2 regions of the Affinundibacterium danionis genome follow, and region 2 is predicted to be linked to the other one. Evidence: predicted binding sites of a transcription regulator. Region 2 holds the regulator's gene; the other holds the start of a gene.
The links. The regulator LexA, encoded in region 2, represses DNA repair genes until DNA is damaged. The targets are predictions, from matches to a motif close to ACTGTATNNNNATACAGT.
Positions count from the first base shown of each region.

Region 1 (15,464 bases), on a different contig from region 2:
TGCTGCATAACCGTGATAAGAGTTGACCGCCATAGCGTTTTCCATCAACGGTGTTGGCCACAACATGGTAAAGCCCAAATTAGCGATGTAATCTATGTGTTGTTGTATACCTTGTATATCGCCACCATGGCGTCCACCTGCAACATCACGTGCGAGCTTATCGCTGTAATCGGGATGACTATCGTTACTGGAGTCACCGTTGGCGAAACGATCTGGTACGATTAAATAAATCGCATCACTAGGCGTAAAACTGGCTCTTGACGCTGAATGTGGACGGCGATTTTCTAAACTAAAATTGTGTGTCAGGATCGTCTTATCGCCGCTCTTAAAAACGATGTTGACTATGCCTGCTACCGTATTTTCTGCAATGTGCAGATCAATAAATAAGTAATTAGGATTGTCACTACGCTGCACCTTGCGAAGGCTGACGCCACGATAGTTGATGTGAGGTGTGAGTTCGCTGATGTTTTTACCATGCACCATCAGTTGCACTTCGGGATGTTTCATCCCTATCCACCATGAAGATGGTTCTAGATGCTGAATGCTCTGGGTACTCTTTTGTGTTGAGTTTTTTGTTGTAGCAGTTTCGATTTCGGATGCAGATGCTAGATTGGGTATTCCAGCTATTACTGCACTCATCATTACAGTTGCGCAAAAAAAAACAGCGCCGCCCGACAAACTACCTAGGGGATTCAGTAATTTGCGAAGTCTTGGGGAGAATAGACGGCGCTGCATAGGTTTAAGCTTCACTTTGTTCGATTGCAAAAGCGGCGCCGTTTAATGCGGCTAAGGTATCGGTAATAAGTGCAGTGGGAATTTGCTGCAAATACGGTTGCAGACGACCCTTAGCTTCAAATTTTTCACGGAAACGCGAGGCAAAAAAGTAGTCGCCAAAACGCGGGACGATACCGCCACCGATATAGACTCCACTACGAGCACCTACTGTTAGAGCGATAGAGCCGCAGAAGCTGCCAAGCAAGGCGCAAAACGTATCTAAAGTTTGACGACAGACCGCATCTTGATTTTGTAAGCCGCGTTCAACAATTAATTCGGTACTCAGTTCTTCGCTAGCCTGATTCATTGTATGTGCTACGGCACGGTAAAGTACCGGTAAGCCTATGCCAGACAATAGCCGTTCGGCCGAGACGTGAGTAAATTCTTGACGCACCCGGCTCAGTACCGCTGATTCGAAATCATCAGTCGCCGCCAAACTAGCATGACCACCTTCACCCGGAATCGCAATCCAGCCATGACGAGTTTCAATCACCGAGCCAACTCCTAAACCTGTACCGGGACCGACTACCGCCAAGGTACCGTGGTGCTTGGGCAAAGTGCCATGAGCGCGAATTTGTCCCGCCTGCAAGCGTGGCAATGACAAGGCCAATGCCTCAAAATCGTTAATCACCAGAAAGCGCTCAAGTTGCAGGGCGGCTTGCACATGGGCTTTGGAAAATCCCCAGTGACTATTGGTGAAGTTAATTTGATCCTGACCCGCCGCAGTGGCGACCGCAAAAGCGGCACAACGCGGCGCTTGATAGGCTGCACCAAGTTGTTCTTGCAAACGTGCCAAATAGTTTTCGCTAGCCGCAATCGGGGTGTCGAATTTGTTGACGGCTAATGTGTGTACGTGGCTAATAGCCTGATCTTTGTCAGCAACCCAGCCAAAGCGAGCATTGCTGCCGCCTATGTCTGCTACCAACCAAGGGTAGGGCGCGGTCGCTATCGAGCAAGAAGAAGTGGCGTCAGTCATCAGAGCTAAGTCCTGTAGTGCAAATCATACAAAATTAGGTAAGCAGTGCAATTTTTGCTGCAGCACTGTGTTCCTAGGCTTTATACAACTCGTGGTAATTAAGATTTTGTGTGACTATTTTTGAGTAAATGTAGCAAAACTACATAAATATCGCAACGCATTTGTTATTAAGTTTCATGATTTTTCTAGAACTGTGGTTTTCCAGAAAAATATTGATCAAAAGTTTATTGAAATACTCTTGTTCAGTTTTGTTTTATTTAGACAATGAGTAACGATACTTTTACGATACTTTTACGATACTTTTACGATACTTTTACGAGACTTTTACGAGACTTTTGACTAAAGACGGTAAACGCTGTGTGAACTTGATGTCTATTAATCAGTGGGTGATGAAAGTCAGCTTGACTACAGTTGATTTTGTAGTCTAGTTACAAATCTTGCTTTCTCAAGGGCATTAAGTTCATAATTCAGAAGTTGATTTTCGATAATTTGTAGTTAAACGCCTGATATATCCGAGGTGCATCTAGTCAGACTACAATGTTATTTTGCATTGTATGGTTTGCATCTTAAGGTATTGCATTTCGCCTTATCTAATTGCATTCAATAGAATTACATAGCATCAAATGGCATCAGATAAGCAAGCTCAAATCAGTACAATCAAATAAGCATTCTCAATTTGGAACCCTATGGAAAATCAGTCAATTTCACGTTCTGCCAATATAAATGCAGAATACGCCACACCGCACTTGCTGGCGGATATCGGTGGCACTTATGCTCGTTTTGCATTGGAATTGGGACGGGGTGATTTTCAGTATGTCACCTCTTTGCTATGCGCTGATTATGTTGATTTTTACGCCGCAATACGTGCTTATCTCAAGACTTTGCCCGCTGAACTTTTGATTGAACATGCTGCAGTTGCGATTGCGAATCCAGTTGATGGCGATAGGGTCAGCATGACCAATTATCACTGGCATTTTTCAATCGAAGAAATGCGCCAAAAATTGGGATTTGACACCTTATTAATCGTGAATGACTTTACCGCGTTGGCGATGGCCTTACCTCGGTTGGGGCCGAATGATGTACAACAAATTGGCGGCGGTAGTCCGCGTAAGCAGAGTGTGATTGGTTTATTGGGACCTGGGAGTGGTCTAGGGACATCGGGTTTGATTCCTGCGGGAGATGGATGGATTTCGCTAGGGTCGGAAGGTGGGCACACCAGCTTCGCTCCTAGGGATGAACGTGAGATTGTGGTTTTGCGTTACGTCTGGAAACATTTTGAACATGTCTCGTTTGAACGTCTGGTATCCGGGCCCGGTTTAGAATTAATTTATCGTGCGCTGGTTGAGCATGGTCACGGCATGATGCGTGAAGTAAATGCTCCCGAAATTACTCAAATGGCCTTGGATCGAAGCGATCCTTTCTGCGTTGAGGCGCTCGATGTATTTTGTTCTTTACTGGGCACAGCGGCGGCTAATCTGGCGGTGACTTTGGGGGCGATGGGGGGCATTTATATAGGCGGCGGTATCGTCCCGCGTCTAGGTGAATACTTTGAAAAATCGAGTTTCCGCGCGCGCTTTGAGCAAAAAGGGCGCTTTAGCCGCTATGTCGCGGCGATACCGACTTTTGTGATTACGGCTGAGCACGCGACTTTTATGGGTGCTTCAGCCATTTTAGAAGCGCAATTACGCACATTAAGTAGCGACCCCGGATCTGCAATCCTAGGACAGATTCGTCGTATTCGTAGTAATTTATCGCCCGCTGAATTACGCGTTGCCGAACATGTGTTAGCGCATGCTCGTGCTGTGGTGAATGACCCGATTGCCGAGATCGCTCGTGCTGCTGATGTCAGTCAGCCTACGGTGATTCGTTTTTGTCGCTCTCTCGGCTGTGAAGGCTTGTCTGATTTTAAATTGCGATTAGCCTCAGGTTTGACCGGCACTGTGCCAGTCACGCATATTCAAGTGACTGATGATGATTCTGCTTTGGAATTAGGGGCCAAAGTCTTGGGTAATACGGCATCCTCGATTTTGCAAGTACGTAGCCAATTAAATCGCGACATGATAGAGCGCGCGATTAGCTTAATTAATCGTGCCAGTCGGCTTGAATTTTATGCTATTGGTCATTACGGTGTCGTCGCGCAAGATGCGCAGTTCAAATTTTTGCGTTTAGGAATTCCCAGTATTGCGCACACCGATTCGCGTCTGCAGTTGTTGTCTGCCAGCGTCTTAAGTGAACAAGATGTCGTCGTGATCAGTAGTAGTAGTGGTCGTTTGCCTGAGTTATTAGAGGTCGCTGAAAAAGCTCGTGAACGCGGTGCCAAGGTGATCGCCATCGCTGCCAGTCATTCACCTTTGATTCGTAAAGCAGATGTGGCCTTGATTGTGGATCACGTAGAAGACGTCACGACGCACCTACCTATGGTGAGTCGTATTTTGCATTTGCTGGTGATCGACATGTTAGCGGTAGGGGTGGCAATGGGGCGTAATCAAGGTAGTGCGTCATTGATGCGCGGTGAGGCGGATGAACGCTTAGATGAAGCCACCATAGAAAACCCGGTGATGGTGAAAAAAGCTGGTGCACGTAATCAGGCGCCTGGTGTCAGCTTAGCCTCACCATTAGCAAAATTGACTTCGCATAGCCGCGAATAAGGCTAGCTTAACTTGCTCTTGCTCGTCGTATTCTATAAACCTTGAGTGTTTGTATAAGTAAGGAATTCGTAAAGAAAATCGTAAGATATTTATCAGACACTCAAACTATGGTTTTGTCTTAAATCCTCTTTAAAATCCCGCCTTAAATCCTAATGGTGTTCAGTTAAGCTCAATGAGATGAACTGTCGTTCCCGCGTAGGTGGGAACGACAAACTTTGAGCTTTTCCACTTGACTAAATGGCATTACACCTCAAGTTCGCTTGTGCTAGCTCGGTTCCTCTAGTCCGCTTCCTCAATTCGCACCGCCAATTCTTACTTGGTGCGCGCTTTTCGACATTTAAATCCTTACTTTTTGCAATTCGTCGCATAGCGGTGGTACTTGACTTTGGCTTTCGATAAAGTACACCCATCGACACACCAAACAAGAAGGAAGTCGATAAAAAACAAGTTCCATTTAATCGTAAATTAGTCATCCAATTAAGGAGAAATACCATGAAAACAATTACCGCTACCGCCATCGTTTCTGCAGCTTCTGCTTGCGTCACTTCATTGATTTTTGTTGGCATCGTCAACATCGCGACTAGCACTGATGTTGCAGCATCTGTAGCGCCGATTCAAACAGTTACTGTGAGTGCCAAACGCATGAGCGATGCTGAAAAACAAGCTTACGATATGCAATTAGCTCAATCTACGGTGACACAAGTGATAGAGATTCGCGCTAAACGTTTGACTGCTGCAGAAAAAGCGCAAATGGCTGATGAATAATAGTTGCTGAATAAGTGAGTGATAATTTTCTGATTGATTCAGGGCTGTAAATGCATCAAGTAGTTAAATAATGTCAAAATGGTTTAGCCCGATCGGCGGTTAAACCCAGTGCAGGTAATTACAGTTAAGCACTGATAAAGATTCAAAATTTCTTTTTGAGCCGATCTTCTCCCTTGCCTCGTATTTTCTGCATCATATCTTCTAGCAAGATCGTCCTAACAATATTTCCTAGTAAGATTGCCTACCTCATATTTTTGATTTCTTCTAAAAGAAATTAATTTTTCACTTGATTTTTCTCCGCATACATCTCAGGTGCGTTTGACGATCACCGTCTTGTTGACTTCAATTTTTAATGTAATTGATCACTAAAGAAAATTGCGAACTTTCGTAGGATGGTCTGTGCGCATCGTGTATGGATTTCTATCAAGGATGATCTTTGTCTGCGCATTGTTGTCCTATGTAAATCCTCAACATATCTTTTTTAGACAGAGCTTAATCATCACTTTTCGACGCTTGATTCCCGCCTTTCTGCATTTCGTCGCATACGCATAGCACTTGACTTTCGGCTTCGCTAAAGTACACACATCGAAACACAAATTGAAGCAAAAACTAAAGAGTGAAACCGTCAATTTAGTTATCCATTTAGTTACCTATTCAATAAAAATTTACCGAAAAACTTTAGGAGAAAATCATGAAAACAATTACCGCCACAGCCATCGTTTCTGCTGCATCTGCATGCGTAACATCTTTGATTTTTGTTGGTGTCGTTAATCTGGCTACGACATCCGAAGTCGGTGCAACAGCAGCGCCGATGCAAAAAATTACCGTCAGCGCTAACCGTATGACAGCAGAAGAAAAATTGGCCTATGATCTGGAATTATCACAATCGGCAAACCTCATGAATGCTACCAGCACACAAGTGGTCGTGATCCGCGCAAAACGTTTAAGCGCAGCAGAAAAAGCACAAATGGCAGATGAATAATTGGCAGATTATTGCGCTAAATGAGCATGCTGCCTTAGGGGGAAGTCATCAATGATATGAAGATGTACAGTGCGCAAGCACAAGCCTAAAGCACAAAAAAAGCACAACCCAGTACGATGCTTAGTGAAATAGAAGCTCAAAACATCTCAACAAAAATCTCGGCTTCTAGTCTCCAGCTCTCCCAATAAATGGGACAAATCGACTAAGCGCATCGCGATCAGGTGCCGCACATTTTGCTGACTCTGCCAGCGTCCATATACGCCAAGCAGCGATGCACCATAAATTTCTTTGCGAAATTGTTCAACTACATTTTGCCAGCAGATCACGTTGACATTGCCCGTCTCGTCTTCAATCGTTAGAAACAGCACGCCTTTTGCGGTCTGCGGTCGCTGTCTGACCGTGACAATGCCACATCCGCGTGCAAACATGCCGTCGGCACTGACTTGTAAAACACTGGAACGCAAAAAGCGCATTTTATTTAATCGTTCACGCAGCAATGCTAATGGATGTCGGCCCAGCGTTAAGCCAAGACTACGATAATCAGCAATGATGGCGTCTCCTTCGCTGGGAGCACTGAGTTCAATGTGTGCTTCATGTGCATTGGCATCGCGCAGCAATCCCTTATCAGGAATGCTGACGACAGATTGCCACATAGCTTGATGACGGTTACCCGCCAGAGATTCGAGCGCATTCGCGTTTGCCAGCGCTTGAATATCCTGTCTATCCAGCTTAGCTCTGCTTGATAGATCACTGATGCTAGTAAATTGCTGAATCGCCCTTGCTTCTTCTATGCGCCAAGCAGCGTCACGCTTGAGTCCATTGATATTATTCAGACCTAGCCTGACCGCAGGCTGTTGATTCGGTATCGGCTCCAGACAGGCATCCCAGTTACTGATACGGACATCGACAGGTCTTACGGTCAAACCATGACGTTGACTATCTTGGACTAAGGCTGATCTCGAATAAAAGCCCATAGGAAAACTGTTTAGCAAAGCACATAGAAATGCAGCTGGTTCATGACACTTCAACCAACTACTGGCATAGGCGAGTAAGGCGAAGCTGGCGGCATGACTTTCAGGAAAACCATATTCCGCAAAGCCACGTATTTGTCCAATAATAGCAATGGCAAATTCTGGCGCGTAGCCACGTTCTGCCATGCCTTCTTCGAGCTTTTTTTCGAACTGTTCTAAATTCCCTTTGCGCTTCCATGCGGCCATAGCGCGACGCAAGGCATCAGCTTCTCCTGCGCTAAAACCGGCTGCGACCATCGCAATTTGCATCACTTGTTCTTGAAAAATCGGTACGCCCAATGTTCTGGACAAAACTTTTTCCATATCTTTGCTGGGATAGCTGACCGGTTCTATGCCTTGCCTGCGTCTTAGGTAGGGCTGAATCATGCCTCCTTGAATTGGCCCTGGTCGAATAATCGCAACTTCAATGACCAGGTCGTAATAAGTCCGAGGTAGTAATCTCGGTAGCATAGACATTTGGGCCCTGCTCTCGATTTGAAAAACGCCTACGGTATCTGCTGCACAGATCATGTCGTAAGTTGCAGGGTCTTCAGCGGGGATATCAGACAATTCAAATCGTTCGCCTCTTTGCTCTGATACCAAATCAAGCGCACGTCGTATGCAACTCAGCATGCCTAGCGCTAGGATGTCAATTTTAAGCAGTCCAACTGCATCTAAATCATCCTTATCCCATTGAACAACACTGCGGTTTGCCATGGCGGCGTTTTCTATCGGTACGAGGCGAGATAGTTTTTCATGGGCGATGACGAAGCCGCCCGGATGCTGCGACATATGGCGTGGAAATTTCATCATTTTGTCGGCAATTTCTGACCATTTTTGTGCGATGGCAGAATCTGGATCTAAGCCACAGTCTTTCAGACGCTGCGCAAGATCAGCACTACCGCCCCAGCCATGGCGGGCTTTGGCCACTTTTTCTACGATGGATAAATCAATTCCGAGCGCCTTGCCGACATCTCGTAATACGCTCTTGGGGCGGTAAGAAATAATTACGCCTGTTAATGCGGCTCTCAAGCGTCCATATTTACGGTAAATGTACTGGATGACTTCTTCACGTCTTTGGTGTTCAAAGTCCACGTCGATGTCTGGTGGCTCATTGCGCTCTTTTGAGATAAAGCGCTCAAACAGCATGGTGCCGCGCGCCGGATCAACTTCTGTAATGCCTAAGCAGTAGCAAACCGTTGAATTGGCGGCACTGCCTCGTCCCTGACAAAGAATGTTCTGGCTGCGAGCAAAACGGACAATGTCATATACCGTCAAAAAATACGGCTCGTATTTAAGCTCTGCGATCAATGTCAACTCGTATTCAAGCTGCATTTGCACAGTCGCGGGAATGCCAGAAGGAAAACGCCAGTTCGCACCGATGTAGCTTTCTTTGCGTAAATAGCTCGTCACTGTTTCGCCTGCAGGGACGAATTCTTCTGGGTATTCGTATTGAAGTTCATCCAAGGAGAAGCGGCATAATTGGGCTATCCGCAAGGTTTCATCTAATGCTTCTCGGTTGTACAAATTAGCGATGCGTAGCCGAGAACGCAGATGTTGTTCTGCATTGGATGCCAGTTTATAGCCGCATTGTGAGATTGCTAGTCCATGCCTGATCGCGGTCATGGTGTCTTGCACTGGTTTGTAGGAGCGCACATGCATACATATGTCTCCGGTGGCAACCACAGGCAGGCCGTAATGCTCTGCAACGCTATAGATGACTTGCTTGTGCGATTCATCCTTGGAGCGGTTGTGCAGGCTTAGCGCAATGCGTGCTCGACCGGGACAGGTGTGCACCAGCCAGGCCGCTTGTAGTGCTAAGGTTTCTGGCGCAATGCCATAGGATGGCGCCAGTATTAACTGACAGTCTGGCATCCCTTTTAAATGTGAGAGATCGCCAGTCGGATGAGCTAGATCTTCTGGTCTGATCAGGTAGCTGCCTTTTTCTGCGCGGGTACGACCTACTGTGATGAGCTCACACAGATTGCCATAGCCATTTTTATTCATCGCAAGAATGATCAGATTAAAAGCGGGCGTATGATTTTCTGGAGTGATCAACATTTGACTACCGATGATCAGTTGTAAACCATATTTTTTTGCTTCCACATGCGCTTTGATAATGCCAGACACACTGCATTCATCGGTAATAGCGATGGCTTGGTAGTCTAGTTTGACGGCACGTTGAATTATGTCTTCTGGCGCAGACGCCCCGCGCAAAAAACTATAATGCGTGTAAGTTTGGAGTTCGGCATAAGCCGGCAGTAAAGAGTTCGTTAGCATGGCGATTAGGCAAATTAGGCAAACAAGCCATGTAAAAACCAGCGCGGGTCTGCAGAGCGCTCAAGATAAATCCAATAGCAGGTCGAGTCGCTTGCTTGAGCAATATAATAATCACGAGCAGCCATCGCATCATCAAACCAACCACTTTCTATACGTTCTGGCCCTTTTATTATTTTGAGTGTGGAGTTGTAAAAAGGACGATCATCTCGCATCATAAGTTGGATGGGATTTTCTAGAAGCCAGAATGGACGTTCCAAATCGGTGACGTCGATATTGTGCTTTGAAGCTTGTGAAGTTTTTGAAGCAGTAACTGACACCCAACAATTTGCAAGCTCAGGTCTATGATCTGGCACTGGTGCCAAGGTCAACACATTGTCTTTACCTAGTCTAGCGACAAGCAGCTCCAATAGACGATTGTGGTCTTCCGGCGAACCACCCGGTTCAGGAAATAAGGAGTCAGTGGGGGGCAACATTTCCAACAGTTGTAGCACTTCAAGACGTAGTGCAATGACTGGCGCGGTCAACTCAAGTCGTCCTAACCTTTCTCTGATAAGCCGAATGAGATGCTCTTCATGCCAAGCGGGTTCGGCTAAGGCAATTTCTAAACTGGTTGGCGCAACGGCGGTACGACCTCGTTCGTGTTCTAAATATAAAACAAAGCGGGAGGCCGCCTTTTGCAAAGAAACCAGCCAGCCGACCAATTGCAATAATAGACGTTTAACACCAAACAACAGTGCCTCAGCATGTTCGATGCGGTCATGCGTTTCCATGCGCGCTGAAAAACTTAATGGCGTCTTGATCCATTCAAATAATTCGGGTGCCATACCAAAGGCTTTATCCATAGCATCGAGCAAAGACTGATGGGTGCGACGTTGTAATCCGGCTCTAGGTAATTTGCGTAACTGACCAATGCTATCGCAGCCTATGCCCTGCAACCATTCAAAGTACGCTGGTGCATAAGGTAGCAATAAAACAGGCAAACGATTCAGCCGTCTTTCCATAGTCTTTGATTGGATAGTACGTCTAAGTTGGGAATACTTTTTACCGATTGGTGCTCTGGACAGTAAGTACGCGCCCATGGCCGTTGGCGCAGTTCCCATGGTCGCGGTAAATCCTAACATCCGCACACATTGCTTGATGTGTCGGCAGATGGAGAGAGGGCCGCGAAATAAATTCAAACTTGCAGTGACATCGAGCAGCACACAAAAATCATCGGCATACGTGACTTCTGGCGTGAAGCGTAATAGCGCCATTGTGATGGTATTGAACGCACTATCTTCCTTGTGTAGATCACGATCCAGCATGACGGCATCTGGCGCCACGGCGGCTACGCCACTGCGTCGCATCGCTAGTCGTACGCCAGCAGAGCGCGCCTCTTTAGTGGCAATCTGCACTCGGTCTTGCTCCATTAACACATAGCGGCCAGGTTCAGACCAGGATGGACGTAATGCTTCCAGTGGCAGATATCGCAGGTGCAGGCAGATCCACATGCGCATGATGGTGTTCCGATATGTTGAAGTGACTATTGAAGTGACGACTGGCAGGCATACCAGGCAAATGAACGAAATAAATATGCTCTGAATGTGGTCCTTGCCGCTTGATAATTTCTACGTTGATACCCGCGGGTGCCGGTCGTAAGGTTAAGCGTAGTGGGGCGGGGGAAGTATCTCTTTGTGCCGATATGGGACGCATAAGAAAAAAATACGTATCAGTCGTCTGTGCCGCCAAATTCAAGCGACGTAAAGCTTCTGCACGAACATTCGTTTGCCATAAAAGTACTGCACCACAACTGCCATTTTTGAGGATTTGCTCAGCGCCCCACAGCGCATCTGCAGCTTTCTTGGTTTTGAGCCAGATGAGTCGCTCTGCGGGCAGTTGCCAATTCTGACAAGTCAAGCCATTCGGTACATGGGGCGGTTGGATCAATGCGATCCGCTGTGATTTTGCGATAGCGGCCAAACTTGACTGCAAAAGTTGCATTTCACCAATCCCAGCTTGCTGCACTAATAATTCGATTAATGAAGAGCGAGGCCAACCACCATTGGGCAATTCAGCATCCAAATTCTGAAATCCACTCGCCAGCACCGATGTTTTATAAACAGCCATCTCACTAGCTCGCCAAATCGCGTGCGGCATACTACTAAGTACGCGCGACAGGTCGAGTAACACGGGAGAAGGGGAAGTCATAATGTGACGATCAGGCAATTTTTTAATCTAAAAATACTGTATTTATGTACAGTATAATCGCAAAAAAACGAAAAGTCATCTTCACTTTTAAAAGATGATTTATTTGAAATGGGACTGTGTGAGGGGCGGTTTTTGCAGCGCTTTATAGCTTTTGCTAATGTTGTATGTATATCTCTGAAAAATTTTTAAATTGATTATTGATTTGCTCAGTGGCTCCACCCATGACTCAACACCTCAGCCTGCTTCAAGCACAGCTCAATCGCTTCATCGGCTTTGTCTGGTGGGTACTTCCATTTTCTGAGGGCGCGGCGTACTAGGTTGCGTAGTTTGGCGCGGACGGCATCACGTACTTGCCAATCGACCGTGGTGGAGGCGCGTAGTTGTTCGGTGACGTATTTGGCGAGGTCGCGTAAGTTGTTGTCGCCTAGTTCGCGGACTGCGGCTTCGTTTTGAATTAGGGCGCGGTAGAAGGCGATTTCATCGGCATTCAAGCCAAGCCTAGCCGCTTGCTCTGCGTCTGCTGCCATATCCTTCGCCATCTGTATCATTTCTTCGATCACCTGTGCGGTTTCGATGGCGCGGTTGTGGTACTTGCGTAGAGTTTCTAGGATGCGATCTGAGTATTTTTTCTCGGAAACCACGTCTGTTTTCATACGTGCTTTGACTTCATCGCGCAATAGCTTTTCCAAGAGTTCGACGGCAAGGTTCTTTTGCGGTAGGTTGGCCACGTCATCTAAGAATTCGGGCGAAAGCAAACCGATGTTCGGTTTGTCTAAGCCCACCAATTTGAAAATATCATCCACGCCTTCCGCAATGATGGCGTTATCGATGATTTGTTTCATCGCGCTATTGCGTTCTTCATCGGTGCGGCGTTTGTCGATGGTGGTGAATTTGGTGATAGCGTGCTTCACTGCGCTTAAAAATGCCACTTCTTTTTTGACTGGGCCGACTTCATCCAAGGTGCTGCACAAGGTGTAGGCTTTACTCAAGGCTGCCATGACGTCTAGGAAGCGCTTCTTGCCATCAAGTTCGCCATTCGCGCCCTTGATGCTAAACAGATGGTTCATCGCACCAGGCAATAATTGCAAAGCTTTGGTTTCAAATTGGCTGTAGTCAAAACCATGAAACATGGCGTGAATGATCTCCAGCTTTTCTAGGAAGATGGCGTAGGCTTCGTGCGTGTCGAGCGTTGGTTTGCCTTTACCTTGCGAATTGGTGTACGTGTGCAAAGCTTTTTTCAGTTCACTGGCAATGCCAATATAGTCCACCACCAAACCGCCTGGTTTATCTTTAAAGACGCGGTTCACTCGTGCAATCGCTTGCATCAGGTTATGCCCCTTCATCGGCTTATCGATGTACATGGTGTGGCAATTCGGCGCATCAAAACCCGTAAGCCACATGTCACGCACAATCACCAAACGCAATGGGTCATTCACATCTTTAAAGCGTTTCTCAAACAGCTTCTTGGTTTCTTTGTTATAGATGTGCGCTTGCAGCTTTGTTTGATCAGAAGCCGAACCCGTCATCACAATTTTGATCGCGCCTTTATTCGGATCGGCATCGTGCCACTCTGGTCGCAATGCCGTGATGGCGTTGTACATATCCACGCAAATCTCGCGACTCATGCACACCAGCATGCCCTTGCCCGGCATACTCGCGGTTCTACTTTCAAAGTGGGCGACAAGGTCTGCCGCCACTTGTTGAATACGCGGGTCACTACCGACCAACTTCTCTAACGCAGCCCATTGCGATTTAGTGCTTTCGCGGGTAGCAACGTCTTCTTCATCTTCGATAATTTCTTCAATCTCTTCATTCAGGTCTTCGATACCCGCTTGATCGATATTCAATTTAGCGAGACGAGATTCGTAATAGATCGGCACCGTCGCGCCATCATCGACCGCATCTTGAATATCATAGATCGACACATAATCACCAAACACTGCTTTGGTATCTTTGTCGGCTGAATCAATCGGTGTTCCCGTAAAGCCAATGAAAGACGCTTGTGGCAATGCATCCCGCATATGCTTGGAATAGCCAAAGCTATACTGCCCCGTCTTAGTATTGAACTTGGCTTTGTCGCCATATTGGCTACGGTGCGCTTCGTCACTCACCACTACAATATTATGGCGCGTCGATAAGACTGGATGCGTCGTCTCCTCGCCCAACAAAGCAAACTTCTGCACCGTGGTAAAGATGATGCCGCCCGATTGGCGCGATGAGAGCAGTTCACGCAAGCTATCGCGGTCTTCCGCTTGCACTGGCGTTTGCTTTAATGACTCTTGCGCCATGCTGAAAGTGTTATACAACTGCCCGTCCAAATCATTGCGATCCGTGACGACCACAATGGTGGGGTTATTCATCTCCGGTTGCGCTAACAGCTTGGCCGCATAACACAACATCGAAATCGATTTACCGGAACCCTGCGTATGCCACACTACACCCGCCTTGCCTGAGCCCGGCACGACTTCATTCGCATAGTTAGCGCGTGGTTGCATGATGCTGCGTCCATCGGCACGCTGAGCGGCAATCACGGTGGCGCGAACCGCTTCGCGCACGGCATGAAACTGATGGTAGCCCGCAATTTTCTTAATCGTGGTATCGCCATCTTGCTCATACAAAATGAAGAAGCGAATGTAATCAAGAAAGAGCTCGGGCTTGAAGAAACCTTTGACCAGGGTCTCAAGCTGATATTCAAATTTGGGTTTATCGTTTTCATTCGCGACAGTGCGCCAAGGTAAAAAGCGCTCTTTGTTTGAAGTCAGCGAACCAACCCGCGCGACAATACCATCACTGACAACCACCGCTTCATTGAAAACAAATAACTCAGGGATTTCGTCTTTATAGGTTTGAATCTGTTGGAAGGCCTGCCAAATATCTGCATTCTGATCGGCAGGATTTTTCAGCTCCAAAATCGCCAAGGGCAAACCATTGATGAAGACCAAGACATCAGGGCGACGATCAATTTTCTTACCAACCAAACTGTATTGATTCACCACCAAAAACTGATTATTGCTAGGCACAGAAAAATCAATCAAACGCACGTAATCGATTTTGGAGTCGGCACCGCTAGTACCATCCTGCGTTTTAAACTCAACCTTCACACCCTCGAACACCAACTGATGAAAGGCTTTATTGCTCTTGATTAGTGTTAAGGATTCAGGCTTTGCCAAAGACAAAGCCACTTGCTCCAAGGTCGGCAACGGAATGTGCGGATTAATGCGTTGTAAAACAGTGATCAAACGCTGCGTCAAAATAATCTGACGATAGTCAACACGTTCAGGCCGCGAACCTTCGGGCGCGATGTCATAGCCACTGACATAGTCGTAACCGATCTCTTGAAACCAGGAAAGGCAGATTTGTTCTAGTTGGTCTTCGGTGATCATCGAAGAAAATCCTTTTCATATTTACAGCTATATTTGGCACAAGGCGCAGTGCGATTTCCCATGATTAGGCATACCGCGCCACACACTTTTACCGTTAAATGCCAAGCGCAACAAAATTATGATCTTTTATCAAGGAGCGATTTTTGTATCTCTCGATGTTGTTTATCCAAGTGCGTCTCAAATACCTATTGAATATTCTTTGACTTCTATCAGGTGAATATTGGCCGTCTAACGCCCATTACCTGTATTGCTTAGTCGCGGGGAAAATGATCAGAAAGCATCCTAGATGACATCGATGCGGTCAATCTTGACGGCTCTGGTACTCGCTGATCTATGGTCCGTGCCAGCTCATTAAACTGAGAAAACGCCTCATTCAAACTCTTAACTTCTGGAACATAAATACAAAGGCGAATTGCAGTACCAGAAAAGCCTACTTCTAACTTACGCTCGATTCCCTTA
Region 1 is NZ_JBHLXJ010000004.1:142,785-158,248, reverse strand. Features, by position in the region: gene ACFFJH_RS04790 (glycoside hydrolase family 13 protein) at 1-639, opposite strand, end outside; gene glk (glucokinase) at 740-1,750, opposite strand; gene ACFFJH_RS04780 (glucokinase) at 2,437-4,398, shown strand; gene ACFFJH_RS04775 (hypothetical protein) at 4,891-5,163, shown strand; gene ACFFJH_RS04770 (hypothetical protein) at 5,855-6,145, shown strand; gene ACFFJH_RS04765 (error-prone DNA polymerase) at 6,292-9,435, opposite strand; gene ACFFJH_RS04760 (Y-family DNA polymerase) at 9,450-10,931, opposite strand; gene imuA (translesion DNA synthesis-associated protein ImuA) at 10,864-11,622, opposite strand; gene ACFFJH_RS04750 (type I restriction endonuclease subunit R) at 11,829-15,005, opposite strand; gene ACFFJH_RS04745 (hypothetical protein) at 15,257-15,464, opposite strand, start outside.
Region 1: the regulator LexA is predicted to act here: its motif matches at 11,658-11,675, upstream of imuA (translesion DNA synthesis-associated protein ImuA).

Region 2 (15,464 bases):
TGAGTCGAACAAATGGTTCGAAGCTAAAAAAATCGACTTCGGACAGTGCTAGATGATTATTGGCTTGTATGAATTGGCGTAATTCTCTTTGGTTTTCTAAACTGTGCCCTACATTGCTACGAAAATCCAAATTTACAAATCCACTTTCTCGAATGCGTACATTCGTCCATTGAAATAATTGGTGAAAACTCACTTCAGGTCTCAACCATTGCATCATTTCTTCATGGAGTTGTGCGAGAAAACGCAATCCATTTCGATACTCTAAGGTTTTGGGTTGTTCGACGTAGGAGCCGAATTCAAACGCGAATGTGCGCGAATAGTCGCCCCAAATACCGTCTTTTTCGGGGCTGAGATCAATACTGATTAAATTTTTCCCACCTAATTTTTCTGAACTAGCTTGATATTGCTTGCCAGAGATAGATAAGCAACTACGATTGCCCGCTAACACTAAGGCTGGACAGTCGTAATACCAAGTATTGGGGAAGCCGGATTGGCATAGCAAGTCATGCGCCTTCTGCGCAATGCTTTGTTCACTATCATCTGTAGTTAAGAGTGCTGGCAGACGCGCCATTGCCGATTTTGCGGCATCTTGTACCTGGCGATAGTGGAAGATCTGATCGAAGCTAGGCATAATTTAATCTTAATATGACTTCTTTGCTATTCTACACTTACATGAGCTATCACTAGCGCATGCGCAAAGATGTTGTGGACTACATTTTTAAAGCGCGCCAGATCATAATTGGTGCGTCCCATTTGCTGATTTTAGGGCGCTGGTAAAAGACATTGGCATTCACTTGCTCGATTTTTTCTAAGATACGAAGTCCCCCTTGAACCACCATCCGCAATTCGTAGCCGAAGCGACCGGGTATGCGGCGGCACAAAGGACTACCATCAACCATCATTTGACGTGCGCGCTCGACTTGAAATTGCATTAAATTTCGCCACGCAAGCGAATTGTGCAGTTGGTCGTTGTTTGTGATGTCGTCTGAGCTAAGGCCGAAGCGAAATAGATCTTCTTGTGGAAGATAGATTCTTTGTTTTTGAATGTCGATCGCGACATCTTGCCAGAAATTGATGAGTTGTAGGGCGCTGCAAATTTGATCGGAATAATGAATATTCTCTGCTGAATCAGCGTCAAATAGCGCCAACATAATGCGGCCAACTGGATTGGCAGAGCGCTGACAGTAATTTAGCAGGCTGCTGAAATCCGCGTAACGTTTGGTATTTACATCTTGTTTGAACGCAGATAATAAGTCTGAGAAAGCGTGGATGGGGAGTTGGTGGCGGTGAATGACCTCGGCCAAGTCTTGAAAAAGCGCTTGTTGAGTTGGTTTGCCTTGAGCAATTAGTTGTAATTGATACTCATAATTTTGTAAAGCCGAAAGACGTTGTTCTTCGTTCGCATCACCTTCGTCTGCGATATCGTCGGCACTTCGTGCAAAGGCATAAATAGTACGTATGGCGGGGCGCAGATGAGCAGGAATCAACCAAGATGCAACCGGAAAATTTTCATAATGATTGATTGTCATAATGGTATTTGAAAATAAATGACTCGAAAGTCATTGGCTTTTAAAAGATTCATCATTATAATTACTTACCCGCGAGTCAGTAATTTAATTGCGCCTAATTTTTTAAATTAAGAATATTTTTTGTAATTCCAAAGCAAGATATCAGGTCTCTAGGTAAGATTTTAATTTGAATTGTGGAAGGGTTTTAAACTTAATCCGCAATTAGCTTGTGTAGTTCGTCACAAGCCTGCAATTCAAAAAAATGTAAAACTGCTTAAAATTTCCCCGAGTGCGACGCAAACGCGTTGTACTGTATGCGTTGTGCCGGAATAGTAAAGGAAAATCCCGTGTCAAATTCTCCATTGATCTCTACTTCTGTCTTGAAATCATCAAGTCAATCGCGTTTGTTACTCTCGCTGTTGTCAGTCTTAGGTCTAGTAACAATATTGAGTTTAAGTGCTTGCAGTAAAAAAGTTGAAAAAACGGAAGATGTGCGCCCAGTTCGCGCATTGCAAGCCGTAATGGAAGGTAGTGAGATTGCGACTGAATTTTCTGGTGAAGTACGTCCTCGTATCGAGTCCCGCTTAGGATTTCGCGTACCTGGAAAAATTGTCGCACGTAAGGTTGATGTCGGTACGATGGTTAAACGTGGACAAGTCTTAATGCAGCTAGATCCGCAAGATTTGCTCTTAGGGCAGGCGCAAGCAAAAGCCGGATTGAGCGCGGCAGAAAGCAATCGTGATTTGGCTAAAGCAGAATTAAAACGCTATCAGGAATTGCGTGAAAAAAACTTCGTCGCTCAGGCGGTTCTTGATGCGAAAGAGACTGCTTATAGAGCGGCGCAAGCCAGTTTTGATCAGGCTAAAGCAGGTCTATCGAATCAATCGAACCAAGCTTCATATGCAAGTTTGGTAGCTGATGTAGATGGTGTGGTGACAGGTATAGATGCGGAAGTAGGGCAGGTCGTTGCAGCAGGTTCGCCTGTTGTGCGCGTTGCTAAAACGGGTGAGTTGGATGTAGTGGTTGGTATTCCTGAAGATAAGATAAATAATATACGCCACATGTCCGATGTCAAAGTGCGTATGTGGGCCAATCAAGGTGAAGTGATTGCAGCCAAACTTCGCGAGTTGTCGCCGATAGCTGATCCCGTCACTCGTACATTTACAGCGAAAGTCGCTTTGTCTCCGGACGCAAAAGATGTGCGTTTAGGAATGACTGCGATGGTGTCGTTTGGTATGAAAAATCCACAAGCCATGGTGCGCCTGCCTTTGACGGCTTTGCTGCAAGAAAAAAATGTGAATTCGGTATGGGTGGTTGAATCGGGCGCCGTAAAATTGGTGCCGGTGCAGTTGGGTGGTACAGCGGGTGAGGATGTGTTGATTGCAAGCGGTTTAAAGTCCGGGCAAATGATCGTAACTGCTGGTGTGAATTTGCTCAAAAGCGGACAAAAAGTCAAAATTCTTGGTGTTGAAACAGCTACTGATGCAAGTAATCCTGCCGTGGTAGCGGCGAATGCTAGCGGAGTTGCTAAATGAGTCAAGTCAATCAGCAAACTCCGGGCGAAAAGTCCGAACAAAAATCAGGGGGATTTAATTTATCCCGCTGGGCGCTTGAGCATATTCCATTAACCCGCTATTTAATGGTGGCTTTGCTGTTGGGCGGGATTTTTAGTTTTGGACGTTTGGGGCAAGATGAAGATCCACCATTCACCTTTAGAGCGATGGTGGTGCGTGCAGTTTGGCCAGGTGCTACCGCATTGCAGATGGCAGATCAGGTCACTGATAAGTTAGAGAAAAAATTACAAGAAGCGCCGTACGTCGATAAGATTCGTAGTTATTCCAAGCCAGGTGAAACGCTGATTATTTTGCAGTTGCGTGAGTCAACACCGCCTAAAGAAACCTCTCAAACGTGGTATCAAGTCCGTAAGAAAATTGGTGACATCAAAGGCACTTTGCCAGCAGGTGTCGTCGGTCCTTTCTTTAATGATGAATTTGGTGACACTTACGGCTCTATTTTTGCGATTTCTGCCGATGGTTTTACCTACGAAGAAATGCGCGAATATGCAGACTTCGTGCGTCAACAATTTTTGCGAATTCCCAAAGTCGCTAAAGTCGAAATGTTTGGCGTGCAAGAAGAGAAAATTAATATCGAATTTTCTCAGAAAAAGTTCTCGCAATTAGGTGTGCCATTTGAAACCGTGGTCTCACAGATTAATTCCCAAAATACAATCGAAGGTACTGGCGTATTGACGACGTCTGCGAGCAATTTGCAGGTGCGTATTTCGGGTGCTTTGACCACTGTCAAAGATCTAGAGAACTTGCAGTTGCGTGCCAATGGAACGACTTTCCGTCTCGGTGATTTTGCGACGGTAAAACGTGAGTACAAAAATCCACCCGTCGATAAAATGCGCTTCAATGGTAAGGAAGTCATTGGTCTCGGTATTTCTATGGAGAAGGGTGGCAATATTATTGAGCTAGGTAAGCATTTACAGACTGAAGTTGCCACCATCAAATCGCAATTACCGGTTGGCATAAATCTAGATCGTGTTTCCGACCAGCCGAAAATCGTTGCGTCTTCGGTAGGTGAGTTTGTTAATACTTTGATAGAAGCGGTCGTGATTGTGTTGGCGGTCAGTTTCCTTTCATTGGGCTTGCATACTAAGCCATGGCGACTCGATGTTTGGCCAGGTTTGGTCGTTGGCTTGACAATTCCCTTGGTGCTGGCAGTGACTTTCTTATTCATGCGTATGTTGAACATTGACTTGCATAAGATCTCGCTAGGTGCCTTGATTATTGCTTTGGGGCTGCTGGTTGATGACGCCATTATTGCGGTCGAAATGATGGTACGAAAAATGGAGGAGGGTTTTTCGCGTTTTGATGCGGCGACCTTCGCCTATACTTCTACAGCGATGCCGATGTTGACCGGTACCTTGATTACTGCTGCTGGCTTCTTGCCTATCGGTTTAGCGGAATCCGCTGCTGGTGAATATACATTCTCGATGTTCTCGGTGAATGCTTTGGCCTTGCTGATTTCATGGTTGGCGGCGGTATTGTTTACGCCTTATCTTGGTTACCTTTTATTGAAGGTGAAACCACATGCTGGCGCGGATGGTCATCATGAGTTATTCGATACACCGTTCTATACACGTTTCCGTGCACTGGTTAATTGGTGTGTGACTTGGCGTAAGACGACGATTGCGATTACTCTGGCAGTTTTTGGTCTCGGTGTATTTGGTTTTAAATTCATTGAGCAACAATTCTTCCCTGATTCTAGTCGTCCAGAATTAATGGTGGAGTTGTGGTTGCCAGAAGGTTCTTCTTTTGCGGCGACAGAAGCGCAAGCGAAGAAATTTGAAGCCTTTATTCAAAAGCAGCAGGGCGTGGAAAGTGTGACCAGCTATGTTGGTACCGGTAGTCCGCGATTCTATTTGCCTTTGGATCAAATTTTCCCGCAAACCAACGTCACACAAATCGTGGTGTTGCCAAAAGATTTAAAAGCGCGCGAAGCATTACGTTTGAAAATTACACAGGCATTTAAAGAAGATTTTCCTGAAGTGCGTGGTCGCGTAAAACTTTTGTCAAATGGTCCTCCGGTGCCATATCCGGTTCAGTTCCGTGTGACCGGTTTGGAAGTGGAAAAAGTGCGTGAAATTGCTGATCGCGTTAAAGCGGTGATGCATGCTAACCCGAATGCAATTGGTGTCAACGATAACTGGAACGAGTCGGTAAAAGTCGTACGTATCGATATGGATCAAGATAAGTTGCGTGCACTAGGAATTACTTCTCAAACCGTGATGCGTGCTGCGAATACGATCTTGACGGGTACGTCGGTGGGACAGTTCAGAGAGTCGAATAAGTTGATCGATATCGTAGTTCGTCAACCTGTCGATGAGCGTTCCACGGTGCAAGCTTTGAGCAATGCAAACATCCCTACACCGAGTGGTAAGACCGTACCTTTATCGCAAGTGGCACGTATCAACTTAGCATGGGAGCCAGGTGTGGTGTGGCGCGAAGGCCGAGAATGGGCTGTTACGGTGCAGTCAGATGTCGTGGATGGCATTCAAGGGCCTACCGTGTCTTCGCAAATCAATCCTAAGCTAGATGCGATCAGAGCGAGTTTGCTTCCTGGTTATAAAATCGAATTGGCAGGTGCGGCAGCTGATAGCGGTAAAGCGCAAGAGTCAATCGCTGCGAATGTGCCTCTGGTCATTTTTATTATCTTTACTTTGTTGATGTTGCAGTTGCATAGTTTCTCACGTGCTGTCCTAGTGTTTTTGACTGGTCCTCTGGGCGTGGCGGGTGCGGCGATGGCATTGTTGATACTGCAAAGACCATTTGGTTTTGTTGCGCAATTAGGTGTGATTGCTTTGTTTGGTATGATTATTCGTAATTCTGTTATCTTGATTGATCAGATTGAGCAAGATAGGGAAGCGGGTGTTCCCGCTTGGGATGCTATCGTCGAGGCTGCGGTGCGTCGTTTCCGACCGATTATATTGACGGCAGCGGCCGCAGTTTTGGCTATGATACCTTTGTCGCGTTCTGTGTTCTGGGGGCCAATGGCGGTGGCGATTATGGGTGGTTTGATCATTGCAACTGCATTGACTCTGCTATTCTTGCCCGCCTTGTATGCGGCTTGGTTCAGAATTAAGAAAGCGTAAATGCAAGGGTTTGCTTTGAATGCTCTTTGAGTGTTCTTTGAATGTTTGTCGAATGTTGTATCGTATGTGTTGTGCTTAGAAAAGAACGGCTGTAAATCTGCTAATTCTCTGGTATTAGTAAAAAATATTAATGAGAATTTCGGGCTAAAAGTAACGAAAATAAGTTTTATAGCAGTTCTTTCTAATTCGATTACAAAAAATACGAGACAAGCGGTATAAAAATCCAGTAGAATAGTCGGCTGAAGTTGAAATGCCACAATGATAGTTATGGGCGACGATGCAATTTAAGTCGCCCTTTGCTTTTTATTGTTAGGTGTGCTCATCCCGCGAGGATGGCGAAATTGGTAGACGCACCAGGTTTAGGTCCTGACGCCAGCAATGGTGTGGGGGTTCGAGTCCCCCTCCTCGCACCACAGACTCTTTATATTTGGACGATTTTCATGGCAACTGCAGTCGAAACTTTAGAAAAATTAGAACGCCGTATTACGCTCACATTCCCGATTTCAGAAATGCAACCGGAAATTGAGAAGCGTTTGAAAGTACGTGCTCGTACAGCAAAAGCGCCTGGCTTCCGCCCAGGTAAAGTGCCGATGAAAATGGTGGCAGCGCAGTATGGCTACCAAGTCGAAACTGAAGTTCTTAACGAAAAAGTCGGTATTGCTTTCAGCGAAGCAGTTAAAGAAAATAACTTGCGCGTTGCGGGCTATCCACGCATCGAACCTAAGAAGAGCTATTCTGAAAACTACTTTACATTTGATGCTACTTTTGAAGTCTACCCAGAAGTCGTTGTAGGTGATTTGTCTGGCGTTGAGGTTACTCAAGTTAAAACTGATGTAACTGAAGCTGAAATCGACAAGACTGTCGATATATTGCGCAAACAACGTGTGCATTTCCACGTTAAAGGTGAGCAAAGCGCACATGGCGACGGTGGTGCTGATCAGTCAGCACAAACCGGCGACCGCGCCACAGTTGATTTCGTTGGTACTATCGACGGCGTTGAATTCGCTGGCGGTAAAGCAGAAGCATTTGCTTTCGTCTTGGGCGAAGGTCGCATGTTGCCAGAATTTGAAGCAGCAACTTTAGGTTTAAAAGTTGGTGATTCCAAAGTGTTCCCATTGGCTTTCCCAGAAGACTATCATAGCAAAGAAGTAGCAGGTAAAACAGCGGAGTTCACCGTTACTTTGACTAAGTTAGAATGGGCACATTTGCCAGCGGTTGATGCTGAATTTGCGAAAATGTTGGGTGTAGAAGATGGTGATCTGACAAAAATGCGCAACGACATCAAGGATAACCTTGAGCGTGAAGTTAAAGGCCGTGTCAAAGCAAAGGCCAAAGACAGCGTCATGGATGCATTGGTGAAGGCGGTTGAATTTGATGCACCAGCAGTATTGATTGAGCAAGATGCAGAGCGTTTAGCTGAAATGACACGTCAAGATATGGCGCAGCGCGGTATGAACGTTCAAGGCGTCCCATTCCCGACGGAATTGTTTACAGCACAAGCAGAGCGTCGCGTACGTTTGGGTTTGATTTTGGCTGAGTTGGTTAAGGCTAACCAATTGCAAGCAACGGCTGACCAAATCAAGGCCCAGGTTGAAGATTTCGCGCAGAGTTATGAAGATCCACAGCAAGTAGTTAAGTACTACTACAGTGATCGTAATCGCTTAGCAGAAGTTGAAGCCCTTGTATTAGAAGAAAACGTCGTTAACTATGTCCTCGGTAAGGCAAAAGTGAATGAATCAATTTTGCCGTTTGACGAATTGATGGGTAATAACCCAGCACAATAAGATAGGATAATTCATGACAGGCATCATTCATAACTCTGGTTTAGAAACAAATATGCTTGGCATGGTGCCAATGGTTGTTGAGCAAAGTGGGCGTGGAGAACGTGCTTACGATATTTATTCCCGCTTGCTCAAAGAACGTGTGATTTTTCTGGTCGGTCCAGTGAATGATCAGGCAGCAAATTTGATCGTGGCACAGTTGTTGTTTTTAGAAAGTGAAAATCCAGATAAGGATATTTCGCTTTATATTAACTCTCCAGGTGGTTCGGTATCTGCAGGTATGGCGATTTTTGATACCATGCAGTTTATTAAACCTGATGTATCAACTTTATGTACCGGTTTAGCTGCGTCTATGGGCGCATTTCTGTTGGCTGCTGGTGCTAAAGGAAAGCGTTTTTCATTACCGAATTCTCGCATCATGATTCATCAGCCTTTAGGTGGTGCGCAAGGTCAGGCATCTGATATAGAAATTCAAGCACGTGAAATTTTGTATTTGCGTGAACGTTTGAACGGTATTTTGGCTGAAAAAACTGGTCAAAGCATTGAGCAAATTGCGAAAGATACCGATCGTGATAACTTTATGTCTGCAGACGCTGCAGCGGAATATGGTTTGATCGACAAAGTATTAACTCATCGTAGTTAAACTTTTTTGTACTTCAGAAGTGAATTTGAAACGCCCGCAACCTTCAGGTGCGGGCGTTTTTATTTAGCCGCGGTGTTTCGCTTTGATTTGTAATTGAATTTAGTCTCTGTAAAATAATTTGCTTTGCCTAGTTTCAGCGATTTTTGCAGTAATATAACGGGCATCGTCTACTTCGTTTAAATTAATAAAAAGCATTATGTCAGATAAAAAAAGCACTGCTGGTGAAAAATTACTTTACTGCTCATTTTGCGGTAAGAGTCAACATGAAGTGAAAAAGCTGATCGCTGGGCCATCTGTCTTCATTTGTGATGAATGCATTGATTTGTGTAACGATATTATTCGTGATGAGATCAATGCGCTGGAGCCGATTAGTGCCGCAAAAAGTGATTTGCCTACGCCAGTAGAGATTACTGAGTTATTAGATCAATATGTCATTGGTCAAGAAAAAGCGAAGCGTATTTTGGCGGTCGCAGTCTACAATCACTATAAGCGACTCAAACACTTGGGTAAGAAGGATGATGTCGAGCTGGCCAAGAGTAATATCTTGTTGGTTGGTCCTACTGGTTCGGGTAAAACTTTGTTGGCGCAAACCTTAGCGCGCATGTTGAACGTACCGTTTGTGATCGCCGATGCGACGACTTTGACTGAGGCTGGTTATGTTGGTGAAGACGTAGAAAACATCATTCAAAAGTTGCTGCAAAATTGTAATTACGAAGTTGAGCGCGCCCAAAAAGGCATTGTTTATATCGACGAAATCGATAAGATCTCACGTAAGGCAGAAAACCCTTCGATTACCCGCGACGTGTCGGGCGAGGGGGTGCAGCAGGCTTTGTTGAAATTGATTGAGGGTACGATGGCGTCCGTGCCTCCACAAGGTGGTCGTAAACATCCTAATCAAGATTTCATTCAAATCGATACCACCAACATTATGTTTATTTGCGGCGGTGCATTTGATGGATTGGCGAAAATTATTTCTGATCGCTCTGAGAAGAGCGGTATTGGTTTCGCCGCGAGTGTGAAAAGCGAAAGTCAAAAAAGCGCTAGCCAGGTTATTCTCGATGCAGAGCCACAGGATTTGATTAAATTCGGCATTATCCCTGAGTTGGTTGGTCGTTTGCCCGTGATTGCGACTTTGATGGAATTAGATGAAGCGGCTTTGATTCAGATTTTAGTCGAACCAAAGAATGCTTTAATTAAACAATATGCCAAATTGTTAGAGATGGAAGGCTGTGAGCTAGAGATCAGACCTTCCGCTTTACAAGCCATCGCGAAAAAAGCAATTGCTCGTAAAACAGGTGCCCGCGGTTTGCGCTCCATTCTTGAGCATGCGTTGCTAGACATTATGTTCGAGCTGCCGAGTGAGAAAAATGTCGCGAAGGTGGTTATTGATGAAAACACCATTACTAATGGTGCGAAACCATTGTTGATTTATAACGAGCAAGCTAAAGTTGCAGGTGCGTAAGATTAATCTTCCTAGGACTAAAGTTGTAATTCAGTGGTTTTATTAAAATTCCCACTGTCTTTTTGCGAATCACTGTTTTTTTGTCGGTGATTCGTAAAAATAAACGGTACAATTTATCCAAACAATAGAGATTTTTAGCTTCAATCGAAAAGCTACCCGGAGACTTCTCTGTGTGGCTTTTTTTATTGTTTTTTTTCGGATGACGGGCTTGAGTTTTAGCCTAGTGCGCCAATCTAGTTACTGTAATTTTTTTAAAGGTGCGCCATGACAACTTCCACAATTACTGAACGTACAGAGTTACCCTTATTGCCATTGCGCGATGTCGTGGTATTCCCTCACATGGTGATCCCATTGTTTGTTGGTCGTCCAAAATCGATCAAGGCTCTGGAAGCCGCGATGGAGCAGGGCAAGAGTATTATGTTGGCGGCACAAAAAGCTGCCGCAAAAGACGAGCCGTCAGCTGAAGATATTTATGAAATTGGTTGTATTGCGAACATTTTGCAAATGCTGAAATTGCCAGATGGCACGGTCAAAGTATTGGTCGAAGGTACGCAACGCGCTCGTATTCATAGTATTGCAGATTCTGAGTCTCATTTTATTGCTGATTTGACACCAGTTGCCTTAGATGAGGGAGATGATTCCGAAGTCGAAGCAATGCGTCGCGCTATCGTGCAGCAATTTGATCAATATGTAAAACTCAATAAAAAAATCCCGCCAGAAATTTTGGCTTCCTTGTCTGGAATAGATGATGCAGGTCGTTTGGCAGATACCATTGCGGCTCATCTGCCTTTGAAGCTGGAACAGAAGCAAGTGATTCTGGAAATTTTCAGTGTAGCTAAGCGTCTTGAACATTTGCTTGGTCAACTTGAAGGTGAATTGGATATTCTCCAAGTTGAAAAGCGTATCCGTGGTCGAGTGAAGCGTCAGATGGAAAAATCTCAACGCGAATACTATTTGAATGAGCAGGTAAAAGCGATTCAAAAAGAACTCGGTGAAGGCGAAGAGGGCGCCGATATTGATGAGCTAGAGAAAAAAATCACTGCAGCTAAGATGCCGAAAGAAGCACGCGACAAAGCGATGAATGAGTTGAAGAAACTCAAGATGATGTCGCCCATGTCGGCAGAGGCGACGGTTGTGCGGAACTATATTGATACCATTGTGAATTTGCCTTGGAAGAAAAAATCCAAGGTGAATAATGATTTAAGCAATGCAGAAAAAGTGTTGAGCGATGATCACTATGGTTTGGATAAAGTCAAAGAGCGTATTTTGGAATATCTCGCGGTTCAGCAACGTGTTGATAAATTAAAGGCACCGATTTTGTGCTTAGTTGGCCCTCCTGGTGTGGGTAAGACGTCGCTTGGTCAATCTATAGCACGCGCAACAAATCGTAAGTTTGTTCGTATGGCCTTGGGTGGTGTTCGTGATGAAGCAGAGATCCGTGGTCATCGTCGTACGTACATTGGCTCTATGCCAGGAAAAATTTTGCAAAGCTTATCAAAAGTTGGCGTCCGTAATCCTTTATTTTTGTTGGACGAAGTGGATAAGATGGGCGCGGATTTTCGCGGTGATCCTTCCTCTGCTTTGTTGGAGGTTTTAGATCCAGAACAAAATCACACGTTCTCCGACCACTACATCGAGGTCGATTTTGATCTGTCCGATGTGATGTTTGTGGCTACCTCTAACTCCTATAATATTCCAGCTCCTTTGTTGGATAGGATGGAAGTGATTCGTTTGTCGGGTTATACCGAAGACGAGAAAGCGAGTATCGCGCAACGTTATTTGTTACCAAAACAAATTAAAAATAACGGTTTGAAAGAAGAAGAGATTTCAGTTTCTGAATCCGCAATTCGCGACATTATTCGTTACTACACTAGGGAAGCGGGTGTTCGATCTCTTGAACGTGAAATCTCTAAGATTTGCCGTAAAGTGGTGAAGATGTTGTTGCTCAAGAAGAGCGAGAAAAAAGCCACGATTACTTCGAAAAATCTGGACAAATTCTTGGGTGTTCGTCGTTATGATTTTGGTGTTGCAACCAAAGAAAATCAGGTAGGTCAAGTCGTTGGTTTGGCTTGGACTGAAGTTGGTGGTGATTTGTTGACGATAGAGGCAGTTTCTATGCCAGGTAAAGGTGGGACAATACGTACCGGCACGCTGGGTGATGTTATGAAAGAGTCGATCGAAGCTGCTCGCACCGTAGTTCGTAGTCGTGCTGCGCGCTTAGGTATTAAAGCAGATTTGTTTGAAAAAACGGATGTGCATATTCATGTACCCGAAGGTGCAACACCAAAAGATGGCCCATCTGCTGGTATCGCGATGACAACGGCGATGGTGTCTATTTTTACGGGCATTCCAGTGCGTGCTGATGTGGCGATGACAGGTGAAATAACACTGCGCGGTGAGGTGTTACCTATCGGTGGTTTGAAAGAGAAGCTACTGGCGGCGCATCGCGGTGGGATTAAAACGGTTTTGATTCCAGAGGAAAATGCAAAAGACCTCACGGAAATTCCTGATAATGTCAAAAACAAACTGGAGATTATTCCGGTTCGTTGGATTGATAAAGTCTTAGAGATCGCTTTAGAACGTCAACCTGTGCCATTAACAGAGGAGGAAATGGCGGTGCCTGCGGTGGCTAAAGCAGATGCGGCGGCAGATACCTCTACAATTACGCACTAGACTAAATTGGTATTGCTATCGCTTCAAAATTGAATGCGTAAATAAGAAAAATGCCCGATGAGATCGGGCATTTTTCTTGAAAGGTTTCTTTGTGAAATACGATACTTTGAGGGGGGGAATTTAATCGCTCTGGCTGCGAGAAGGCTCCATAAGTTTAGATATGACGTGTACCTGAGGTTTGCTGGCATCAATCATATTATTGTTGAAGTTTCGTATTACTGCCAGCAAATCACCAGCTTCGCATTAGTCCTACCGCTAAGCCTTCCAGCGCAAAATCGGGTTCATTCTCGCTTACGATGATGGGTGAAAAATCAGGATTTTCTGGGAGTAATTCAATTCCACTAGATGTTTTCATGTAACGTTTTACGGTGACTTCCTCGCCAATACGTGCGACGACAATTTGTCCATTTCTAGCAGTATCCGCTTTTTTTACTGCTAGTAAGTCACCATCCATGATGCCAATGTCACGCATTGAAAGGCCTCGCACTCTCAGTAGAAAATCAGGTTTTGCAGAGAATAAAGAAGGATCTACTTGATAAGTAGCTTCGACGTGTTGAGTCGCTAAAATTGGAGAGCCAGCTGCGACTCGGCCTACTAGAGGTAGACTGAGTTGCATTAGAGCGGGATGCGGGAGTGCTAATTGTGCTCCCATCATAGAATTAGATAACTCAGATTCTCGCAAGCGTATTCCGCGAGAAGTGCCGGCTGCTATTTCAATCACGCCTTTGCGCGCTAGCGCCTGCAAATGCTCTTCTGCCGCATTGGTTGATTTAAAGCCGAGTTCGTTGGCAATTTCGGCACGAGTCGGAGGGAAGCCTGTATTTTGAATAGCATCTTTAATCAGGTTGAGAATTTGTTCTTGGCGCGCGGTAAGCTTTAGCATGATAGTCTTGGCTGAATCTGGGTGGTGACTTAGTTTGGCTGTATATATAAACAGACTGTATTTTTATACAGTAAATGACTGAATGCAAGTTATTTTGTGTTTGTTTTGCATTTAATTTGTTAATTTGCAGCAAAACAGATCTCTAGATAGATGTGTTGATTCATGAAGTTGAGGGTGAAAATGACCTTCAACTCAATGGTTAAGGCTACTTTCTTGATTATGAAGCAAAAATGCGTTATCATCGTGGGCTGTCCTCTTCCTGCACTCGTCTTGACGCCGAGGCAGGCTTTATTTTTGTCCACAAGGAGAAATTATGCGTCATTATGAAATCGTATTTATCGTACATCCCGATCAAAGCGAGCAAGTGCCTGCAATGATCGAACGTTACAAAGCTACTGTAACAACACGTGGTGGCCAAGTGCACCGCGTTGAAGATTGGGGCCGTCGTCAATTGGCTTACATGATTCAAAAATTGGCTAAAGCTCACTATGTTTGCATGAACATTGAGTGCGATGCTGAAACTTTGCTCGAATTGGAAACAGCATTCAAATTTAATGATGCGGTTTTGCGTCACTTGACAGTGAAAATGAAAAAAGCAGAAACAGCTCCTTCTCCAATGATGAAGTCTGTGCAGAAAGAAGATTCTGCTAAGGCACAACGCGTTGAAGCGCCAGCAGCTTAATAATTTTGACAAGAGCGTGTAAGAACTGTAAATATGTTTAAGAGCTTGTGAATCAACTTAAAGTCGTTGCCGCCGTAGTAGAAAAATCGGTGTTGCGTTATACCCCAGCGGGAATCCCTATCGCAACAGCTACTTTGGTACATGACTCTAAGCAAGAGCAAGCAGGCGGCCAGCGCCAAGTTGAGTTTGAAATCCCAGCTATTGCAGCAGGTGAAATTTCAAAACGATTCTTGGAGATAGAGTTAGGTGCAGCGATATTATTTACAGGATTCTTAGCACGTAAGAACCGCAACAGCAAAAGTATCGTTTTCCATGTGACTGAATTTGAAGTTGCGGAAAACGAAACAAATTTACTAGATTAGGAGCCAAAAATGGCATTCGGTAAAAAATTTGATAAAAGCAAATTGAAACAAAAGCGTCAGCAACAAAATCCTTTGTTCAAGCGTAAAAAATTCTGCCGCTTCTCAGCAGGTCATGTAGCTGCAGTTGACTACAAAGACATCGATACATTGAAAGATTTCATCCAAGAAAACGGCAAAATTATGCCTGCACGTTTGACTGGTACTAAAGCTTTGTATCAACGTCAAGTTGACACAGCAGTGAAGCGCGCACGCTATTTAGCGTTGTTGCCATACACTGATTTGCACACAGCGTAATTCATCGAATAACGCAGACAGAAATTAGGAGAAAAATATGCAAGTTATTTTGATGGATAAAGTTGTTAATTTGGGCAACTTGGGCGACGTAGTTCGTGTTAAAGACGGTTACGCTCGTAACTTTTTGATCCCACAACGTATCGCTCGTCGTGCAACTGCAGCAGCGATCGCTGAGTTCGAAGCGAAACGTGCTGAGTTGGAAAAAGCAGCTGCAGCTAAATTGGCTGAAGCGCAAGCGCAAGGCGAAAAATTGAACGGTTTGACAGTTCAAATTTCTCAAAAAGCAGGTGTTGATGGTCGTTTGTTTGGTTCCGTAACCAACTTCGACATCGCTGAAGCGTTGACAAAACAAGGTTTTGCAGTTGAAAAAGCGCAGGTGCGTTTGCCAACTGGTCCTTTGAAAACAACGGGTGATCACTCTGTATCAGTGGCATTGCATACTGATGTAGTAGTTGATGTCATCGTTGCTGTATTGGGCGAGCAAGCATAAGCTGTCGTTTTTTGATAGCAAAGAAAAGC
Region 2 is NZ_JBHLXJ010000015.1:33,075-48,538, reverse strand. Features, by position in the region: gene ACFFJH_RS13530 (M24 family metallopeptidase) at 1-631, opposite strand, end outside; gene hpnC (squalene synthase HpnC) at 711-1,529, opposite strand; gene ACFFJH_RS13520 (efflux RND transporter periplasmic adaptor subunit) at 1,856-3,043, shown strand; gene ACFFJH_RS13515 (efflux RND transporter permease subunit) at 3,040-6,165, shown strand; tRNA gene ACFFJH_RS13510 (tRNA-Leu) at 6,492-6,578, shown strand; gene tig (trigger factor) at 6,606-7,949, shown strand; gene clpP (ATP-dependent Clp endopeptidase proteolytic subunit ClpP) at 7,963-8,589, shown strand; gene clpX (ATP-dependent Clp protease ATP-binding subunit ClpX) at 8,786-10,051, shown strand; gene lon (endopeptidase La) at 10,316-12,724, shown strand; gene lexA (transcriptional repressor LexA) at 12,954-13,607, opposite strand; gene rpsF (30S ribosomal protein S6) at 13,921-14,289, shown strand; gene priB (primosomal replication protein N) at 14,337-14,651, shown strand; gene rpsR (30S ribosomal protein S18) at 14,661-14,945, shown strand; gene rplI (50S ribosomal protein L9) at 14,983-15,435, shown strand.